2 linked regions of the Buchnera aphidicola (Macrosiphoniella sanborni) genome follow. The protein of the gene in region 1 interacts with the protein of each later gene in a pairwise test. Links are inferred from orthologs where the notes say so. Each region holds a gene or a part of one and is shown on either strand. Other genes may lie near its edges.

Region 1 (17,034 bases):
AAATCTTTTATAGTTAATATTTGCATATTTTTATTTTCAGCAAATGAAATTATATCAGACGTACGTGCCATAGTCCCATCTTTATTAGTGAGTTCGCAAATAACTCCAAACGGTTTAAAGCCTGCTAAAGAAACAATTTCTATAGCAGCTTCTGTATGACCTGCTCTTGATAAAATACCCCCATTGTCAGCTCTCAATGGAAAGACATGTCCTGGTCTATTTAAATCGCTAGGTTTAGCATGATCAGAAATCGCAGTTTTTATAGTTGTTAATCTATCTTTAGCTGATACTCCAGTAGTAATTCCCTTAGAAGCTTCTATTGTGACAGTAAAACCTGTACGATACGTACTAGTATTTTTTTTTACCATCATAGGTAAATTCAATTGTTTGCGTGTTGATTCAGTGATGCATAGACATACTATACCGCTACCATATCGAATAGTTAATGCCATTTGTTCTACTGTCATATTTTCACACGCAAAAACAAGATCTCCTTCATTTTCACGTTTTTCATCATCTAATATAATAATTCCTTCACCAGATTGCAAAGCAAATATTGCTTTTTGAATTCGTTCTATAGGTGTTCCAAATTTAGACGGTAGTATTCGACTCATTATAATAATCTTAATAAGATAAGGTTGAACTAGTAGGAAATGAAACTTTATTTAATAAACTTTTATTAATTTAATATTTTATTATTTTAATAATTGAAACTAATTTATTGTATATTGAATTCAATTTAAGAGCAATCTAGAAATTTTAAGTTAAAAGAAGATTTTTAGTATTTTTTTCTGGTATTAAAATGATTTTTATTTAAAAAATATTACTGAATATTTAGTATTTACTATAAATATTGATTATTTAATAAGTTTTTTTAATATAAAATTTTTTAAAAAAATGATAAAATCATTCTTTATTTTATGAACAATTTAATGCTGTATTTAATTCATGAATTGTTAGTGTTTCAGTACCAATTTTTTTTATGACTATACCAGCTCCAATATTAGCATAAAAACATGATTCTTCTAAAGAATATCCTTTAGCTAAAGAAGCGGCGATAATAGCAATCACTGTATCTCCAGCACCAGTAACATCGTAAGCTTTATGAGAGCTTGCAGGAAAATGTATTGGTTTTTTTTGGTATTGAAATAATGTCATTCCATCTTTAGATCGAGTAATGAGTAATGCTGATAATTTAAGTTTATATAATAATTTCATTCCTCTATCTAAAATTTCATCTTCTTGATAACATTTTCCAACTATTTTTTCAAATTCAGAAAGATTTGGGGTCAATAAACTAGCTCCAGAATATTTTTCAAAGTTTATACCTTTAGGATCTATAAGTATCGGAATAGACATTTTTTTAGTAAAATGAATTATATTTGGTATATTCATTAAAGTTCCTTTTGCATAATCCGATAATACTAAAATTTTATGTTGTGATAATGAATTAATAATTTTTTGATATAATAAATTTTCATTATTAAAAAGATATTTTTCTTGCAAATCTATACGAATTAATTGTTTGTTATCTGATAAAATTCTAATTTTTGTAATAGTTTTATGATTTTTAATAGCAATTAAATCCTGATTAATTCTAATATGATTTAGTAATTTTTTTACTTTCATTCCTTCATTATCCATCCCAATATATCCAATAATTTTACAATCACCTCCAATTTTTGCAATATTTTTAGCTACATTAGCAGCTCCTCCTGGTTGTTCTTGAATCTCTTGAATTGGTACAATAGGAATGAATTTTTCAAATAGCTTATAATGATTTTTACTATACCAGTAAGAGTCTAGTATAATATCTCCAACAACTAGAACGAGCGCATTATTCAAATTAATTAATTTTTTTTTCATAGTTTAATCTCTACAATATGAATATTATCTTAAATAATAACATTTAATATGTTTTCATAAAATAAAAGTTTATCAACATTTATATAGATAAGATAATTTTTTATATATTTATATTTATTGTATTTTTTTATATATTATTTATTTATTATATTAGTATAAAGTTGAATTATTTAAAATAAAAAAATAATTCAGGTAATTAGATAGTATTAATTATAGAACAACTAGTATGAGAAATTAATATGAAAATATATCTAGTAGGAGGAGCAATTCGTGATGCATTACTTAATTTACCTGTTAAAGATAAAGATTGGGTTGTAGTGGGTGGTACAAAAAAAATATTATTAGAAAAAAAATTTCAACAAGTTGGTAAAGATTTTCCAGTATTTTTGCATCCAGAAACACATGAAGAATATGCTTTAGCAAGAAAAGAACGAAAATCTGGTAGAGGATATACTGGTTTTGATACTGAATATCATTCTAATGTTACTTTAGAAGAAGATTTAGTAAGACGTGATTTAACAATGAATGCAATTGCACAAGATGAATATGGTAATTATATTGATCCTTTTCACGGGCAAAAAGATATAAAATGTCGTTTAATACGACATGTTTCTGAATCTTTTATAGAAGATCCATTGCGAGTGTTACGTACAGCGAGATTTGCTGCAACATTAGTTCATTTAGGATTTACAATCGCAGAAGAAACTATGATTTTAATGAAAACTATAGTGAAAAAAAAAGAATTATCATATCTGACTACTAATAGAATATGGAATGAAACAGAGAAAGCTTTTAAAACACATAATCCGCATGTATATTTTCAAGTATTATATCAATGTAGTGCATTACATTTTTTTTTCCCGAAGATGTTTTTTTTATACGAAAAAAATTTTTTTTTCGATTATAGACTTTTAAAAAAATTTTATGATCATAATATAATATTCATGAAATTAGCTAAAATATCGATACAATATAAGGATATTGACATTCGTTTTTCTTATTTATGTCAATGTATTTTAGTTAATAATATTTATAAAAATTTTTCTAAAATATTTTTTGATATATCTTCTTCTTCTATTATAAATAATTTATGTAAAAATTTTCAGATTCCTTCATATATTAGAGAGATAGCGGTTTTAAATGTAGGATTTTATTACTTTTTAAATACTATTTATTATCAATCATCTGAAAATATTATAAAATTATTATTAAAAGTTGACGCTTGGAGAAAACCAGAACGTATTGAAAAAATAGCTATTTTAATTAATTTTGATTTTTTAAATAAATTAGAAATACAATATTTTGATATTCTACCTGGAAATTTTTTAAAAAAATGTTTTTCTATTGTTAGTAATATTTCTGTTCAATCTATTTTAAAAAAGGGTTTTCAAGGCTATCAAATTAAAAAAGAATTAATGCGTTTAAGAATTGAAAAATTAGAATTATGGCGTCATAAAAATATAAACTTTATTTTATTTAAAAAAAAATAATTTTTAATTAAATAATTAATTATTTAATGAAAAAAAATAAATTAATCCAGATATTGTAAAACGATATATTCCAAAAAATATTAATGATGTGTTATTTAATATTTTTAATAAAATACGAACAAATATTAAAGAAACTAAAAAAGATATGGTGAATCCTATAAAAAATATTGGAATATCTAATATTTTAATATTTGTTAAATGTTTTGATAAATCAAAAAAAGATACTCCAATTAATAATGGAACAGATATTATAAAAGAAAATTCTATTGCAACTGATTTTTTTATACCTAATAGAATAGCAGTTGCTATAGTGACGCCAGATCTTGAAAAACCAGGATATAAAGAAAGAATTTGAAATATTCCAATGATAGTAGATTGTAAAATACTGATATTATAAATATTATATATTTTATACTTTTTAGGTTTAAAGATTTCAGAAAAAAATAGTAATAATCCACCAGATATCAAACCAATAATAACGTTTTGAATATTAAATAATTTTTTAATTTTTTTATAAAACATCAATCCCAAAAATATTGTTGGCGCAATAGCACAAAGAATATGAATATTATTTATTTTTTTTTTAAGAATATTAGATTTTATTATTTTTAAAATTTTTTTTCGGAAGAAGTATAAAATAGATAAACTAGAACCTAGTTGAGTAAGTATTTCTAATATTTTTATATTGTTATTTTCTATGTTTAAATTTAAATAATAAGAGGCAATAATCATATGTCCTGTAGATGAGATAGGAAGAAATTCTGTTATTCCTTCTATGATGCCAATAATAATAGAAGTAATAATTTGATATAAATCAATCATATTTACTCCTTTAAATAACATAAATTATCATTAATTATAATAATAATTGAAAACGGTACTAAATAACAGCACCGTTTTTTTATATTAAAAATTAATTATATAAAGTTATAATAACTGTTTCCCCAGCAATAATGGCGCCAGATGATTTTTCAATTTTTTTAAAATTATCTATATTAGATATTACTACAGGAGTCAAAACAGATTTCGCATTATTTTTTAAAAAATCTAAATCAAATAAAATAATTTTATCTCCTATTTGAACTTTTTGTTTATCTTTAGCTATTGTGGTAAATCCTTGTCCTTTTAATTTTACTGTATCAATTCCGAAATGAACGAATAATTCAACATCGTCCTCTGAAATAATTGAAAATGCATGTTTGCTTTCAAATATTTTTCCAATAGTTCCATTCACTGGTGCGAGTATTTGATTTCCTATTGGTTTAATAGCAATCCCATCCCCGACAATTTTTTTAGAAAAAACAGGATCTGGAATATCTTCTATGTTTAGAATATCACCAGATATAGGTGCAATAATTTTTATTTTTTTAGAAAAATTGGTTTTTTTACTATTAAACAAGTTAGAAAAGAAACTCATTTTTTTCTCCTAATTACTTTTTTATATTATTTTTTTTCATAATTTTCTACCTTTTAATAATTAACAAATGTTTCTATTAAATGAATTATTTCTTTGATTGTTGGTAATGTTAATGCTACTTTTGCTAATTTTTGAGCATCTGAAAAATATGTTTGTCGAATGATTTTTTTAATTTTAGGAATATTTATAGAGCTCATACTAAATTCATCTAATCCCATACCTAATAAAAGAATTGCAGCACGTTCATCTCCTGCAAATTCTCCACACATGCCAGTCCATTTACCATGTTCATGTGAAATGTTTATTACTTTTTGAATTAATTTTAAAACAGCTGGATGCATGGGATTATAAAGATGTGAAATTAATTTATTTCCTCTATCAACAGCTAAAGTATATTGTGTTAAATCATTAGTACCAATACTGAAAAAATCTACTTCTTTAATTAAATATTTTGCAATGATAGCTGAAGATGGAGTTTCAATCATAATTCCAATTTTAATATTTTTATCAAATAATATATTTTTTTTATTTAATATATCTTTTAGTATATTTATCTCTGATTTTAATAATCTGATTTCTTCTACAGATATTATCATAGGAAATAGAATACATATTTTACCAAAAGCAGAAGCTCTAAGAATGGCTTTTAATTGTGCATGTAATATTTCTTTACGATCTATTGAAATACGTATAGCTCGCCATCCTAAAAAAGGATTTTCTTCTTTTGGCAAGTTCATATAAGGAAGATCTTTATCGCCTCCAATATCCATTGTTCTAATGATAACAGCTTTATTTTGCATTGATTCTGCAATTTCTTTATATGCTTGAAATTGTTCATTTTCAGTAGGTAAAGAATTTCTACCCATAAATAAAAATTCAGTACGATAGAGACCAATACATTCTGCACCATTATTTTTTGCAGAATTAATTTCTTGTAGATTCCCAATATTAGAACCTATTTTAATACTATGACCATCTAGAGTAGTCGCAGGTAAATTTTTTAAAATAATTAATTTATTTTTATTGAAGAAATATTTTCTTTGTATTATTTTTTTTTGATTAATTAATTCATCTGATGGATTAATAAAAATTTGATTATTAATAGAATCTAAAATAATATTATCATTATTGTTTACTATTTTTGTAATATTACCTGTTCCTACAATAGCAGGAATTTCTAAGGATCGTGCCATAATAGACGTATGTGATGTTTTACCTCCCAAGTCAGTAATAAATCCTAAAATATATTTTAGATTAATTTGAGCTGTTTCAGATGGAGTTAAATCTTTTGCAATTAAAATTACTTTTTTATTTATATTATTTAAATCTATAATATTGAGATTAAGTATATTTTTTAATAAACGATTTCCAATATCTCTTACATCAATTGCTCTATTTTTTAAATATTCATCTTCTAGATTTTCTAATGTTTTAGCTTGTCCTTCAATAATGATCTCAGTAGCTGCAGCGGCAGATATGTTTTTTTTTTGTATAAGAGATATTATTTCTTGTTCTAATTCTTCATCTTCGAGGAGCATGATATGACCTTCAAAGATACTTTCTTTATTTTCTCCTAAATTTTTTTTTGTCTTAATTTTAATTTCTGTTAATTGTTTTATTGATTTTTTTCTACCTTCAAAAAATTTTTCTATTTCGTTTTTAATATCTTTAATATTAATTAAATTCCGGTTAATAACAATTTTTTCTTCTTTTAGTAAAAGAGCTTGTCCAAAGGCTATACCCGGTGATGCTAAAATGCCTGAAATCATAACATGACCTTTAATAATAAATTGTGTCTATTTAGAGATAAAAATGACGTGTCAGGCGAATATATATTTGTATAAATTCATTAGAATTAATGTTTTTATTACATCTAATTGTTTTAGAAAATTTATAAAAATTTTTCTTTAATTAGAAACTATTCTAGTTCTGTCATTATTGCGGATAAATGTTTAATAGCTTTTTCTTCATCTTCACCTTCAGCTGAAAGTGTAATCAGACTTCCTTGAATTAAACCTAATGTTTGAATTTTAAATAAACTTTTTGCGTTGACTGATTTACCATTATAAATAATAGAGATATCAGAAATAAATTTTTTTGCTTCTTTTACAAATTGTGCAGCTGGACGAGTATGTAGCCCATGTGGTGCAGTTATTGTGATTTGGTTTGTAACCATTTTTTTTCCTTTAAAAATATTTTTTTAAATAATATTTCTATATATGGTTTTAATAATTTTTCTATTTTAAAAATATAAAAATATTATTTCTATAATTAAAATAAGATTTTTTATTTTTTTATTGAAAATAATATGATAGTACATTTATTTATTTTGTAATTAAATTGGAAAATAGTTCTGTACTCAAATAACGTTCTCCTGAAGAAGGCAAAATAACAACTATTTTCTTGTTTGAAAATATTTTTTTTTGTTGTATTTTGAGAGCAGCACATAAAGCAGCACCAGAAGAAATTCCTGCTAATATTCCTTCTTGTTTCATTAGCTTTCTAGCCATTTTAATTGATTCTTCACTAGAAACAGTAATTACTTTATCAATTAAGGTTAAATCTAAATTTTTAGGAATAAAGCCAGCACCAATACCTTGAATTTTATGTGGTCCAGGTGTTATATCTTTTCCTGTTAAAAATTGTGTAATAACAGGAGATTCAGAAGGTTCAACAGCGACACTAATAAAATTTTTCTTACCTTGAGTGATTTTTATATATTTTGTTATTCCTGTAATAGTTCCTCCTGTTCCTACAGCAGAAATTAAAATATCTATATTTCCTTGGGTATCATTCCAAATTTCTGGACCAGTAGTTTCTTCATGAATTTTAGGATTAGCAGGATTTTCAAATTGTTTTAATAAAAGATATTTTTCTTTATTGTCTAATACAATATTATTAGCTTTAGAAACAGCTCCTTGCATACCATATTGTCCATCGGTTAGTATTAATTTAGCACCTAAAACTTGCAGTAATTTTCTTCTTTCAATAGACATTGTATCAGGCATAACAAGAGTTAATTTATAGTTTCTTGAAGCAGCGACATAAGCTAATGCTATTCCTGTATTACCACTAGTGGCTTCTATTAATTCTACATTTTTATTTAAATTTCCATTTTTTTCTGCAGTCCATATCATATTAGCACCAATTCGGCATTTTACACTAAAACTTGGATTTCTTGATTCTATTTTTACTAAAATTTTTCCTTTTCCTATAGTGTTTAAACGTACTAAAGGTGTATTTCCAATAGTTAAAGAATTATCTTTATATATTTTACTCATTTTTTTCCTTATTTTTAATAGTAATTAGTAATTTCATTATACTTTTTTTTTATAATTTTTAAAAAATTCTACTTTTTATTATGAGTAAAAATTATATAATAAAAATATTTTAAAATACCAATGTTATTCATTCATAAATTTTGAGATAATCTATTACTTTATAAGTATTTAAATAATAAATCTATGACATCCGTAAAAAAGAAAATTGATCAACTCAAAAAAAATATCTTAAAGTATGAATATTTTTATCATACATTAAATCGACCAATTGTTTCTGATGCAGAATACGATTATTTGTTAGAAAAATTATATAATTTAGAATCGAATAATAAAGAATTGATTACTTTAGATTCACCTACTCAGAAAATAGGAGCGCAATTATTAGAACGATTTAAAAAAACTAAACATTTTTCTCCTATGTTATCTTTAGAAAATACATTTGATTTTAATGGATATTTAAATTTTAAAAAAAGAATTAAAAAAAATGTTGTTTTGAATAAGAAACTTGTTTTTTGTTGTGAACTTAAAATTGATGGTATAGCTATTAGTATAATTTATGAAAAAGGAATACTTATACGTGCCGTAACTCGAGGTGATGGTTTAACAGGCGAGAATGTTACTCATAATGTTAAAATGATCAAATCAGTGCCTTTAATTTTGAAAGGTATAAATATACCTGAAAGAGTAGAAATTCGAGGTGAAATATTTATGTTAAAATCTGATTTTATAGATTTTAATAAAAAATATATAAAAAATAAAAATCAATTTTTTTCTAATCCTCGCAATGCTGCTGCAGGTGCATTACGTAATATTAATCCTAAAATAACATTAAAAAGAAAATTAATATTTTCATGTTATACATGTATTTTATTTCCAGATACTTCTCATATATTTAATACTCATTATGAACGACTTATGCAATGCTTAAATTGGGGGATACCTGTTAATAAAGAAATAATGCTTTGTGTAAATGATGAAGATATTTTATATTTTTATAAAAAATTTTCGGAAAAAAGAAAGAATCTTGATTTTGATGTAGATGGAATTGTGATTAAAGTTAATTCCATAGAATTACAAAGAAAATTAGGATGTAATAAGAAATTTCCTAAGTGGGCTATCGCTTTTAAATTTTTGTCTATAGAAAAAATTACATTATTGAAAGATGTAAAATTTCAAGTTGGTAGAACAGGTGCGATTACACCTGTAGCGTATTTTGATCCTATATGTATATCTGGAGTAATGATTAGAAAAGCTTCATTATATAATAAATATGAAATAGAAAAATTGGATTTACATACAAATGATTCTATTGTAGTTTGCCGATCCGGTGATGTAATACCGAAAATATTGAATGTTGTAGAAACATTACGTTACGATCATGAAAAAAAAATTGTTTTTCCTGAATATTGTCCTGTATGTAAAACAAAACTATTAGAAAATAAAGAAGAAAAAATAATTCGATGTGATTCTGGATGGACATGTGATGCTCAAAAAAAAAGGGCATTCGAACATTTTTTTTCAAAAAAATCTTTAAATGCAATTGGTTTTGGTCCTAAAATTATTAATGAATTAATTGATAAAAAGTATGTTAAAGATCTTATAGATGTTTTTTATCTTAAAGAAATTGATTTAATGAAATTAAATAATATAGGACATCGAAAAAGTGTAAATATTATTAATGCAATTCATCAATGTAAAAATACTACTTTTAAATCTTTTATTTTTGCTTTAGGTATCTTTAATGTAGGTGAAAGCATTTCTGAAAAAATAGCAGATTATTTTGTGAATTTGGAACGATTAATGAATGCTGATATTGCAGAATTAAATTCAATACCTGGAGTCGGTAAATCTATAGCAAAAAATATATATAACTATTTTTCTCTCATATCGAATCGTCATATGATTGACAAATTAATAAATGAAATAGGTATTTTTTGGAAAAATTCAGGAATATCTCAGAAAATAATCAAATATGATTTCTTTTTTAATAAAAGAATTGTGATCACTGGTATTTTAAAAGATATATCTAGGTCTGAATTAAAAAAATTATTAATAGAATCAAATGCTCAAGTATTAAATAATGTTTCTAAGAATATAGATTTTTTAATTTGTGGAAAGAATTTTGGTGTAAAATTATTTCAAGCACAAAAATTAAATATTATAATTATTAATGAAGAAGAGTTATACAATTTAATTAATTTACATGATTTGAAAAAAAATAATTAAAGATTATTTTTTTGGGTCGTGCAGGATTTGAACCTGCGACCAATTGATTAAAAGTCAACTGCTCTACCAACTGAGCTAACGACCCTTTTGAAACTGTTTTATTTTTAATAAAATTTTTATGACGAATATTCTTATAAAAATTAAATTATAAAGATCATAAAAAGTAAGAGTATAAATATAAATATTTTTTTGGTAGGTGATGACGGACTCGAACCGCCGACTTCCTCCGTGTAAAGGAGGAGCTCTACCAACTGAGCTAATCACCTAATTTATGTTACTTATATTATTATTGTAAAGCGTGAAGTATAAGAGTCAATCTTTTTTTTTTAAAATGATATTTGTTTGTTGTAAATTTAGTCATAATGATTAAATTATACTCTATTTTGATAGATAAACATACAAGAAATGTATTTATTATTGTTATATTAAGTTAGTACGATATTGAAATAAATATTAAAGCTATAAGGAATTTATGAAAATAAAAACTCGTTTTGCACCTAGTCCTACTGGAAATTTACATATTGGTAGTATTCGTACTGCTTTATACTCTTGGTTGTTTGCAAGACATCATAATGGAAAATTTATACTTCGTATAGAAGATACTGATCTAAAACGTTCAGATATATTATCTTTGAATTCTATTTTGAATGGATTAAAATGGTTAGGTCTTGATTGGGATGAAGGTCCTTATTTTCAAAGTAATCGATTATGTAGGTATAAAGAAGTAATAAAACTAATGTTAAATAAGGGAGACGCATATGTATGTATTTGTTCATCTGAAAGTTTATTAAAATTAAGGAATAAGCAAATAAAAGAAGGTATTAAACCTCGTTATCCAGGAATTTGTAGAAATTTAAAAATTAATCATTTATTAAATAAAAATTATGTCATAAGATTTAAAAATCCACTTTATGGAAAAGTAATCTTTGACGATAATATTAGAGGGAAAATTATTTTTGATAATACTGAATTAGATGATTTTATTATTCAACGTTCAAATGGTATGCCTACTTATAATTTTTGTGTTGTAATAGATGACGCAGATATGAATATTACTCATGTTATTCGTGGTGAAGATCATATTAATAATACACCTCGTCAAATTAATATTTTGCAATCTTTAGGTTTGAAAATACCTATTTATGCTCATTTATCAATGATTTTAGATGAAGAACGACAAAAGATTTCTAAAAGAAAAAATGCTATAAATATACTTGAGTATCGTAAAAATGGTTTTTTGCCTGAAGCATTATTAAATTATATTATACGATTAGGTTGGTCTCATGGTAATCAAGAAATTTTTAATAAAGAAGAAATGATAAAATTATTTAATTTAAAATCTATTAGTAAATCATCTAGTATTATAAATACTAAAAAGCTTTTATGGATGAACAAATATTATATTAATCATTTATCATTGAATTATATTTCCGATACTCTTTGTGAATATATGAAAAAAGAAAATATTAATATAAAAAATGGTCCTGATTTAATATCTGTAATAAAATTATTTTCAGGTCGTTATTATACTTTAAAGGATATGACTAAATCGTTTCAATATTTTTATGAAGAATTCAGTACCTTTGATAAAAGAATAAGAGAAGAGTATTTTATAACAGATAATTGTTTGATTTTAGAAAAATTTCACAAAAAAATTGCAAGTTTATTTTGTTGGAATTGTGAAAATATATCGATTGTTATTAACAATATTATAATAGAAATGAAAGTTCAAAAAAAAATAGTGAATACGTTACTACGTATTGCTATGACAGGTAGTACGTCTTCTCCGTGTATTAGTTCTGTAATTTATTTAATAGGACAAAAAAAAACATTATCTAGAATTCAAAGAGTAATAAGTTATATCAATAATTTATAAAAATCACAAAAAACTGTCAATGTAATAAAAAATAATTATAAAATAACACCAATTTGAAAATAATTTATAAAGAATTTAATTCTTATCATTATTTTTAGTAAAATGATTGCATTAGTTAAAAACGATAATGATAAAATATAAAATATTTTTGCAAGATTTTTAATTTATACATTCTTAAAAATAATTATAGAATAAAGTATAAAATGAAAATAAACTATTATTATATAAAAATAATATTGACAGAATTCACCTGTTTTTATATTGTAATATTTTGGGGCTATAGCTCATTTGGTAGAGTACTTGCATGGCATGCAAGATGTAAGCGGTTCGAATCCGCTTAGCTCCAGTAATTTTGTATATTATTATCATTATTAAAAAAATAAAAAAATAAGTATGAAAGTATAGCTGATACTGTGCTAGTTAGCACAGTAGAAAAATTATACATCTTAATAAAATATATCTATATCTATTAAATTTGTTGATTCATTATCTCTTCATAAGCAGATACGATTTTATTTCTTATCTGAATAGCCATTTGTATAGAAATAGAAGATTTTTCTAAATTTATCATGACATCATTTAGAGAGATTCCAGGTTGATTTAATATGAATTTTTCAGCATCAGCTTTTGCGTGATTTTGAATATTACTTATTTTCCCTAAACCTGTTTTTATACAATCTATAAAAATTTCATTAAATTCTTTTTTTTTTGTATTTGGATGTGTTTCGAATTGTGTTTTTAACATTGTTTCTGGATAATTTATATTATTAATAAACATAATCTTCCTATACCTTTATGTGTTTTTATACTTTATTTTTTGAAATATTATCATAATATATCTTTTAAGATAAATATTTCAATAATTATATTAAAAATAATATTTTTTTTTGATATATTATTACGCAATAATTTAACTAAAATTAATTTCATAAAAATACTTTTATTCTAAACAAAAACAAGTATATTACAAGTATATTTTAATAAATTAGTGAATTATTTTATTGTCATTAAATTGTACTTAGAACTAACTATTCAGATAGGAAGATTTCATGAATTTCAGCGCTATAGAAAATTCAGTATTACATGAGAAGAAAAAATTAAGTGATTTTTTATCTCGTTTTTTTAAAAATTCTCGTATTTTGATTATTTTGTTAATAGCTGCAGTTATTACTGCTGTTTCTGTTTCAATATGGATTAAATCTCCCGATTATCAAATTTTATATAATAATTTATCTGATGAAGATAGCGGAACTATTATTAATGAATTAAATCAAATGAAAATTCCCTATCAATTAACTGATATTTCTGGTCAAATATCAGTACCTAAAAATAAAGTTTATGAAATTCGTTTACATCTAGCAGAAAACAATCTTCCTAAAAGTGGAGGTATTGGTTTTGAATTACTAGATAAAGCAAAATTTGGAGTTAGTCAATTTAACGAAAAAATAAATTATCAACGTGCTTTAGAAGGAGAATTAGCTAGAACTATTAAAAGAATTAATATTGTAAAAAATGCTAGAATACATATAGCTTTTCCTGAATCGTCATTATTTTTACATAATAAAAAACCATCATCAGCTTCAGTAGTTTTAGAATTACAAAGTGGATACCAATTAGATTCAGGACAAATTAATGCAATATTACATTTAGTTTCAAGTAGTATATCAAATTTACCTATAGATAATATTACTATAGTAGATCAATTAGGAACATTATTAAATCAAACTTCTCTAGAAAAAAATCAAGTAAATAACTTTAAATTAAAATATTCTGAAGATATTGAATCTCGTTATAGCAATAGAATAAAAAATATTTTAGAACCATTAGTAGGAATTGGTAATGTTTATGCTCAAGTAACAGCACAAGTAGATTTTAATTCACAGGAAAAAACACAAGAACAATATTCACCAAATACAAATCATCAAAATCAAGCAATTAGATCTCATCAAATAAGTATTCATGATCAAAGAAAACAAGATATAAAAGAAAATATTCCTAATTCTTTTTCTAATTCTAATCAGGATTTATATTCTAATAAAAATAAAACATATAATAAAAAAGAACTAGATTTAAAAAAACAAATTAATCATTCAAATAATAATAAATATACTCCTGTTAATACAAACATTAATCACGATCATACAATAAATTATGAATTAAACCATAGTGTATTACATACTAAAATGAATGTAGGAGAAATTAAGAGATTATCAGCAGCAGTAATTATTAATTTCATTAAAGATAGAAATGGTAAAATTATCCCCTTAAATAAAGAAAAAATAAAAAATATTGAAAAATTAACATGTGAAGCGATAGGATATTCAAAATCTAGAGGAGATAGTGTACATATTGTTAACGCATCATTTTTTAAAAATAATAAAATATTACCAATAAAGATTAATCATGATGAAAGAAACTTTGAATTATCAAATTTTTTATTTAATGTTACGCCATGGTTTTTATCTTTTATGTTTCTTTTTTCGTTATTAAAAAAATACATTTTTCCTATTTCTAAAAAAAATAATTTTAAAAATATAGATATTACTGAGAAAAAGAAAAAAGATATAAAAAACGAAAATAATTTAGAAAATGATACTTTTCAATTACATATGCAAAAAAATAAAAATTTAGATAAGTTAATTCATCAAATTTGTAATATATCTAATCAAAATCCACGTACTATAGCGTTGATTATTCGTGAATGGATGAGTGACAAAATATGATTTTAAATGGTACTGAAAAGAGTGCGTTATTATTAATGGCAATAGGAGCTGAACAAGCAGGAGAAGTATTAAAAAATTTAACTCCATTTGAAATTCAAGAGTTAATTACTTCTATGGTTAATATTAAAAGGATTTCAACTAAAAAATTACATGAAATTCTTTTAGAATGTTATGATATTGCTATAAAAAATAACACTTTTAATGATAATAATAGTGACGAGTATCTTCTTAAAATGTTAACTGAAGCATTAGGAGAAAAAAAAGGCAGTGCTCTTTTGCAGGAAGCATTAGAAGTACGTAATGCTAAAATATCTATTCAAGCATTAAATTATATGGATCCAAAAAAGATAGCTTTTTTATTAAAAAATGAACATCTTCAGATTATTACTACAATATTAGTATTTTTAAATAATAATCAATCAGCTCAAATTCTTTCGTTTTTTAATAATGAAAAACGTGCTGAAATTATATTGCGAATTACAGAGTTTCATGGGATTGAAGAAAATATTTTAATAGAATTAAATAAAGTAATAAAAAATTTGCTTAGCAATAAAAAACTAATTTTATCAGAAAAAGGTGGAGTTAAAACTGCTGCTAAAATTTTAAATTCTATGCAAATAAAAGAAGAAAAAGATATTTTAAAAAAACTTAGTATATTTAGCAAAAAAATTGCAAAATCAATTATCAATGAAATATTTTTATTTGAAAATATAGTAGATATAGATGATAAATATATTAAAATTGTTATTTCTAATTTAGAAAAAGAAAAATTATGTATTGCATTGAGAAATACTACTCAGGCTATTAAGGAAAAATTTTTCAAGAATATGCCAGAGCAAGAATCAAAAAATCTTGCTTTGAAATTAGACGAATCATCTTATATTTCTGATGTTTCTATTCAAAATGAACAAAAATTAATTTTAATTATGATTCAAAATATTATAAAAAATGGAGATATTTCATTAGAAAATTTGAGAGAGTATTATGTCTGATTCAAATTTGCAATATGATTTAAATTTACAAGAAAATTGGATGAAATGGTATCCACAAGAAATATTCTTAAAGAATTCTCAGAATAAAAAAAACATACTTTTTCATTTGGATAAAATGAATAAAAAAGATTTTTGTGTAAATATTAAAAATCAAGATTTTAGTTATGATGATAAGCAAGTAAAAATAAAAATAGATGATATTTTACAAAAAAAATATGAAGAAGGTTTTAAAAAAGGATTTTTAAAAGGTCAAGAAGAACAAGACAAATTAAAAGAAAAGTTAAATAATTTATTTTTTTCTTTTGAGAATGATCTTTCAAAGTTTGAAAATAAATTATATTCTGAGTTATTAAAAATAATCTTGAAAATATCATCTTATGTTATTGGAAAAAATCTTAATGTAGATAAATCTATTTTAATAAATTATATAAAAAAAATGATTAATGAAAATAGTTTTTTATTAAAAACTCCAAAGCTCATAGTTCATCCTGATAATAAAGTATTAATAGAAAATACATTTAACAAATTTTTACATGATCATAAATGGAGATTAGAATATGACGATAGTATTGATTTGAATGGTTGTAAAATTATATCGGAAGATAGTTGTTTAGATGCTACTGTTAATGCTAGATGGCAAGAACTATATCGTCTTATTTTTTCAGAGGAGTATTAATGAATTTAAAAATTTCTAAATTTTTTAAAAAACTTTCTTCTCTTGGAAATAAGATTGATGAATTATCTAATATTATTTGCTATGGTAAAATTATTAGTATTAATGGATTTGTTATACAAGCTTCAGGATTAAAAAATAGTTCTATAGGTTCAGAATGTTTTATAGAACGTATTATTGAAGAAAGTAAAAGATATTATATTATAGCCGAAATTATAGGTTTTTCAGGTAAAATAACTTTTTTATTACCATATGAAGAAATAAATGGTATATTACCTGGTGCTTATGTATTTTTAAAACCAGGAAATAAAAAGAATTATCTTGTAAAAAAAATTCCACTTAGTACTCAATTATTAGGTAGAGTATTAGATTCTAGAGGTGAACCTCTCGATCAATTACCGAAGATAGATTATAAATATTATACTCAAATCATAGCAAGAAACAGTATTAATCCTTTGCATAGAGTACCTATTACTAAAGTTTTAGATAC
Region 2 (4,150 bases), 400 kb from region 1 along the record:
AGAAGATTGCAAAAGTGTATATTTTCTATCAATGCTCTTACAGAAATTAAAGAATTTAATGAAACTTTTCATACGAATTTTAGCCATGATAAAGTAGATACTATTGGTGGATTAGTTATGAAAGCATTTGGTCATCTGCCCAGTCGTGGTGAAAGCATTAATATTGATGGTTATAATTTTAAAATATCTGTAGCGGATAGTCGAAAAGTTATACAAATCCATGTAACTATTCCAGAAAATAAAGTGCCAATATTAAAAGAAGTATAAATATTAGTAAAGTATAATAAATTATTATTTAAACATTTTCTTTTAGAGAAAAAAATGGAAAAAGAATATTTACCAAAGCAAATAGAACACCACGTACAAAAATATTGGGAAAAAAATAAAACTTTTCAAGTGCAAGAAAATTCTAAAAAAGAAAAATATTATTGCCTTCCCATGTTACCATATCCTTCTGGAAAATTACACATGGGTCATGTTAGAAATTACACTATCAGTGATGTTATTGCTCGATATCAAAGAATGTTAGGAAAAAATGTGTTACACCCGATGGGTTGGGATGCTTTTGGTTTACCTGCTGAAGAAGCTGCAATAAAAAATAACACTAATCCTATGTCTTGGACTAAAAATAATATCAAATACATGAAAAAACAACTCCAATCATTAGGTTTTAGTTATGATTGGAGTCGCGAAATCACAACATGTAAACCAGAATATTATCGTTGGGAGCAATGGTTTTTTACTGAACTATATAAAAAAAAATTAGTCTATAAAAAAAATAGTTTAGTAAATTGGTGTACTTATGATAAAACTGTTTTAGCTAATGAACAAGTGATTAATGGTTTGTGTTGGAGATGTCAAAATAAAATTATTATCAAAAAGATTCCACAATGGTTCATAAAAATTAGAAATTATGCTGAATCTTTATATCAAGATTTAAAAAAATTAACACATTGGCCTGAAAACGTAAAAAATATGCAAAAAAATTGGATTGGTAGAATGAAGGGATTTCAAATTACTTTAAAAATTTTTAATACTTTTGAAACATTAAAAGTATTTTCTCTAAGATTAGATTTGATTATGGGAGCTACATATGTTGTAATATCTCCTGATCATGAACTATCAAAAAAAATATGTAAAAAAAATGAAATTTTTAAAAAATTTATAAAAAAAAATCAATATATTTCAGAAGAACAAAAACAATATATTAAATATATCGGAATTAATACAAACTTATTTATTATACACCCTATTACAGAAAAAAAAATACCAATTTGGATCGCTAATTTTCATAAAATAGAATATGGTATTGACACAATATTATGTATCCCAGGACATAATAAACATGATTGGCATTTTGCTATTAAAAATAATTTAAAAATTAAATATGTTATTTTAGATAACATACTTAAAAACAAAAGTTCATCATCATATACTTCATATGTTAATACAAAGGGAACATTATTTAATTCTGGAAAATTTAATGGTTTAAATTTTAAAAATGCTACTGAAAAAATAAAAAAAATATTATTATATAAAAAAATATTAAAAAAGAAAATTCATTATAAATTACAAGATTGGTGTATATCTAGGCAACGCTATTGGGGTACTCCTATTCCTATGGCAACATTAGAAAATGGAGACATTGTCTCTATACCAAAAAAAGATCTTCCGGTTATTTTACCAAAAATTAAAAATAATATTTATTCATCAAATAAAAAAATTCAAATTGATTCAAATTGGATAAAAATTCTTCTTAATAAAAAAACAGCGATTAGAGAAACAGATACTTTCGATACATTTATCGAATCATCTTGGTATTATGCTAGATACACTTGCCCAAATTTTCATACAGGTATGATTGATCCTATTGCATCAAAATATTGGTTACCTATAGATCAATATATTGGTGGTATAGAACATGCAACTATGCATTTAATATATTTCAGATTTTTTCATAAATTATTACGTGACTTTAAATTTGTAGATGTTGATGAACCTGTAAAAAATTTATTATGTCAAGGTATGGTTTTATCTGAAGCTTTTTATGAAATTAATCAAAAATCTCAAAAAAATTGGCTAAATCCTTCACAAGTATTAATAAAACGCAACTTAAAAGGAGAAATTATAGAAGTACATAATAAAAAAGGAAAAAAAATAGTATATGCAGGAATGATTAAAATGTCTAAATCAAAAAATAATGGAATTGAACCAGAATTAATTATTCAACGTTATGGAGCAGATACAATTCGTTTATTTATCATGTTTGCAGCTCCTATAGAATCTGCATTAGAATGGAAAGAATCTGGAGTAAAAGGTATACATAGATTTTTAAAAAAATTTTGGTTGTTAATATTTAATTATATTAAAATACAAAATACACATAAACATATGAACTTTAATGCTTTAAATGATCCACAAAATGAGTTAAGACGTCAATTACACGAAACTGTTTTAAAAGTTTCTGATGATATCAGTCGTCGACAAACATTTAATACTGCGATTTCTGCAATTATGAAATTAGTTAATAAACTTTCTCAAGCTTCTATGAAAGAAGAACAAGATAAATCTATTATGCGAGAAGCATTAATTTATACTATTAAAATGTTATATCCATTTACACCTCATTTGTGTTTTTTTGTTTGGAACTATTTGAACAAAAACAGTTCTATTGATTATGAATCGTGGCCTATCTTAAATCAAGAAATCTTATTAAAAAAATATAATATTTTTGTTGTTCAAATTAATGGAAAAATGCGATGTACTATAAATATTTCTAATCATTTAAAAAAAGAAGAAATTTTATCATATGCTCAAAATCAAAAAAAAATAAAAAAATATTTACAAGATACTAATATCAAAAAAATAATATATATTCCAAAAAAAATAATCAACTTTGTCATATAAAATCTTACGCATTATTTTAATATAACTTTAATATTATGATAAAAAACATACATCTATATGAATTAAAAAAATATTTAAAAAAAAAATTAAATACTATTTATATTTTTTTAGGAGAAGATTGTTGTTTATTACAAAAAAATCAAGATTTGATATTACAATTTGCATATAAAAAAGGTTTTTTTAATATTATAAAAATAGATATAGAAAAAGATAAAGATTGGGAACAAGTGATAATATTTTATAAAACTAAAAACTTGTTCTTCCAAAAAACTATTTTAGTTATTAATTGTTTAATAAAAAAAATTAATATTATTTTTATAAAAAAGATTAATAAGATATTATCTCTATCTTTATTAAACCTAGACATTTTAACAATATTAAAATTGAATCATTTATCTTATTATATTAAAAAAAAAAAATTTTTTAACCAATTTGAAAATAAAAATAATATAATTTCTTGTTTTACTCCAAACGATTTAAACTTTATACTATGGATAAAATATGAAATACAAGAAAAAAATATTCAAATAGAAAAACAAGCACTTTTTTTATTATATAAATATTATTCCGGTAATACTTTATTTATATATAATATCTTAGATATAATTTCAATAACATGGCCTAATAGCAAGATTACGGAAAAAAAAATTAAAAAAATTATTGTTGACTTTGTTGATTATTCATCATTACATTGGATTGATTATATATTTCAATTTAAAACTAAACAAGCTATTGCTGTCTTGTATTATTTTTTAAAAAAAAAACGTAATCCCCTTATTTTAATACGTGCTTTACAAAAAGATTTAATTAAATTAATGTATATTAAACGTTATATTAAACGTGAAGATAATAGAATAAATATATATTCTATTTTAGAGAAATACAATATTTGTTCTACAAGACACAATATGTTTATTAATGCTATTAAAAAAATAAGTGATGATAATGTATTTAAAGTAATACAAATTCTCCTAAAAATAGAAATTAATATTAAAAAAAATTATAACTATAATATATGGTATAAACTTCAAGAATTAACTTTAATATTAAACAACTAATATTTTTGATAAATTAATAATAAAAATGAAAACATTACACGGAATATTCGGAGGAAATTTTGATCCTATTCATAATGGTCATATTCATTTAGCTAGACGATTAGCACAAGAAATGTATATTGAAAAAATAATATTTCTACCCAATAATAATCCTCCTCATCGTATAAAAAATAAAACATCAATTA

Evidence for each region.
Region 2: the proteins of ligA (region 1) and leuS interact in binary tests that used the Escherichia coli proteins (3 or more experiments, as listed by UniProt). The link is inferred for Buchnera aphidicola (Macrosiphoniella sanborni) from one-to-one orthologs.

What each region holds. Positions count from the first base shown.
Region 1 is NZ_CP034864.1:62,278-79,311, forward strand. Bases 7,825-10,758 are described here. They hold ligA (NAD-dependent DNA ligase LigA), read left to right. Parts: upstream 7,825-8,237; coding sequence 8,238-10,280; downstream 10,281-10,758. Other genes in these bases: cysK (cysteine synthase A), read right to left, coding at 7,825-8,054; gltX (glutamate--tRNA ligase), read left to right, coding at 10,753-10,758. Outside these bases: ribB (3,4-dihydroxy-2-butanone-4-phosphate synthase), read right to left, coding at 1-614; rfaE1 (D-glycero-beta-D-manno-heptose-7-phosphate kinase), read right to left, coding at 919-1,866; D9V74_RS00285 (tRNA CCA-pyrophosphorylase), read left to right, coding at 2,106-3,356; D9V74_RS00290 (undecaprenyl-diphosphate phosphatase), read right to left, coding at 3,372-4,178; crr (PTS glucose transporter subunit IIA), read right to left, coding at 4,270-4,773; phosphoenolpyruvate-protein phosphotransferase PtsI, read right to left, coding at 4,827-6,542; D9V74_RS00305 (HPr family phosphocarrier protein), read right to left, coding at 6,692-6,949; more of cysK, read right to left, coding at 7,098-7,824; more of gltX, read left to right, coding at 10,759-12,156; flagellar hook-basal body complex protein FliE, read right to left, coding at 12,626-12,934; flagellar basal-body MS-ring/collar protein FliF, read left to right, coding at 13,206-14,879; flagellar motor switch protein FliG, read left to right, coding at 14,876-15,871; D9V74_RS00355 (flagellar assembly protein FliH), read left to right, coding at 15,864-16,547; D9V74_RS00360 (FliI/YscN family ATPase), read left to right, coding at 16,505-17,034. UniProt on the Escherichia coli protein: DNA ligase that catalyzes the formation of phosphodiester linkages between 5'-phosphoryl and 3'-hydroxyl groups in double-stranded DNA using NAD as a coenzyme and as the energy source for the reaction.
Region 2 is NZ_CP034864.1:468,762-472,911, forward strand. The notes cover bases 1-3,114. They hold leuS (leucine--tRNA ligase), read left to right. Parts: upstream 1-321; coding sequence 322-2,907; downstream 2,908-3,114. Other genes in these bases: corC (CNNM family magnesium/cobalt transport protein CorC), read left to right, coding at 1-267; holA (DNA polymerase III subunit delta), read left to right, coding at 2,943-3,114. Also shown: more of holA, read left to right, coding at 3,115-3,965.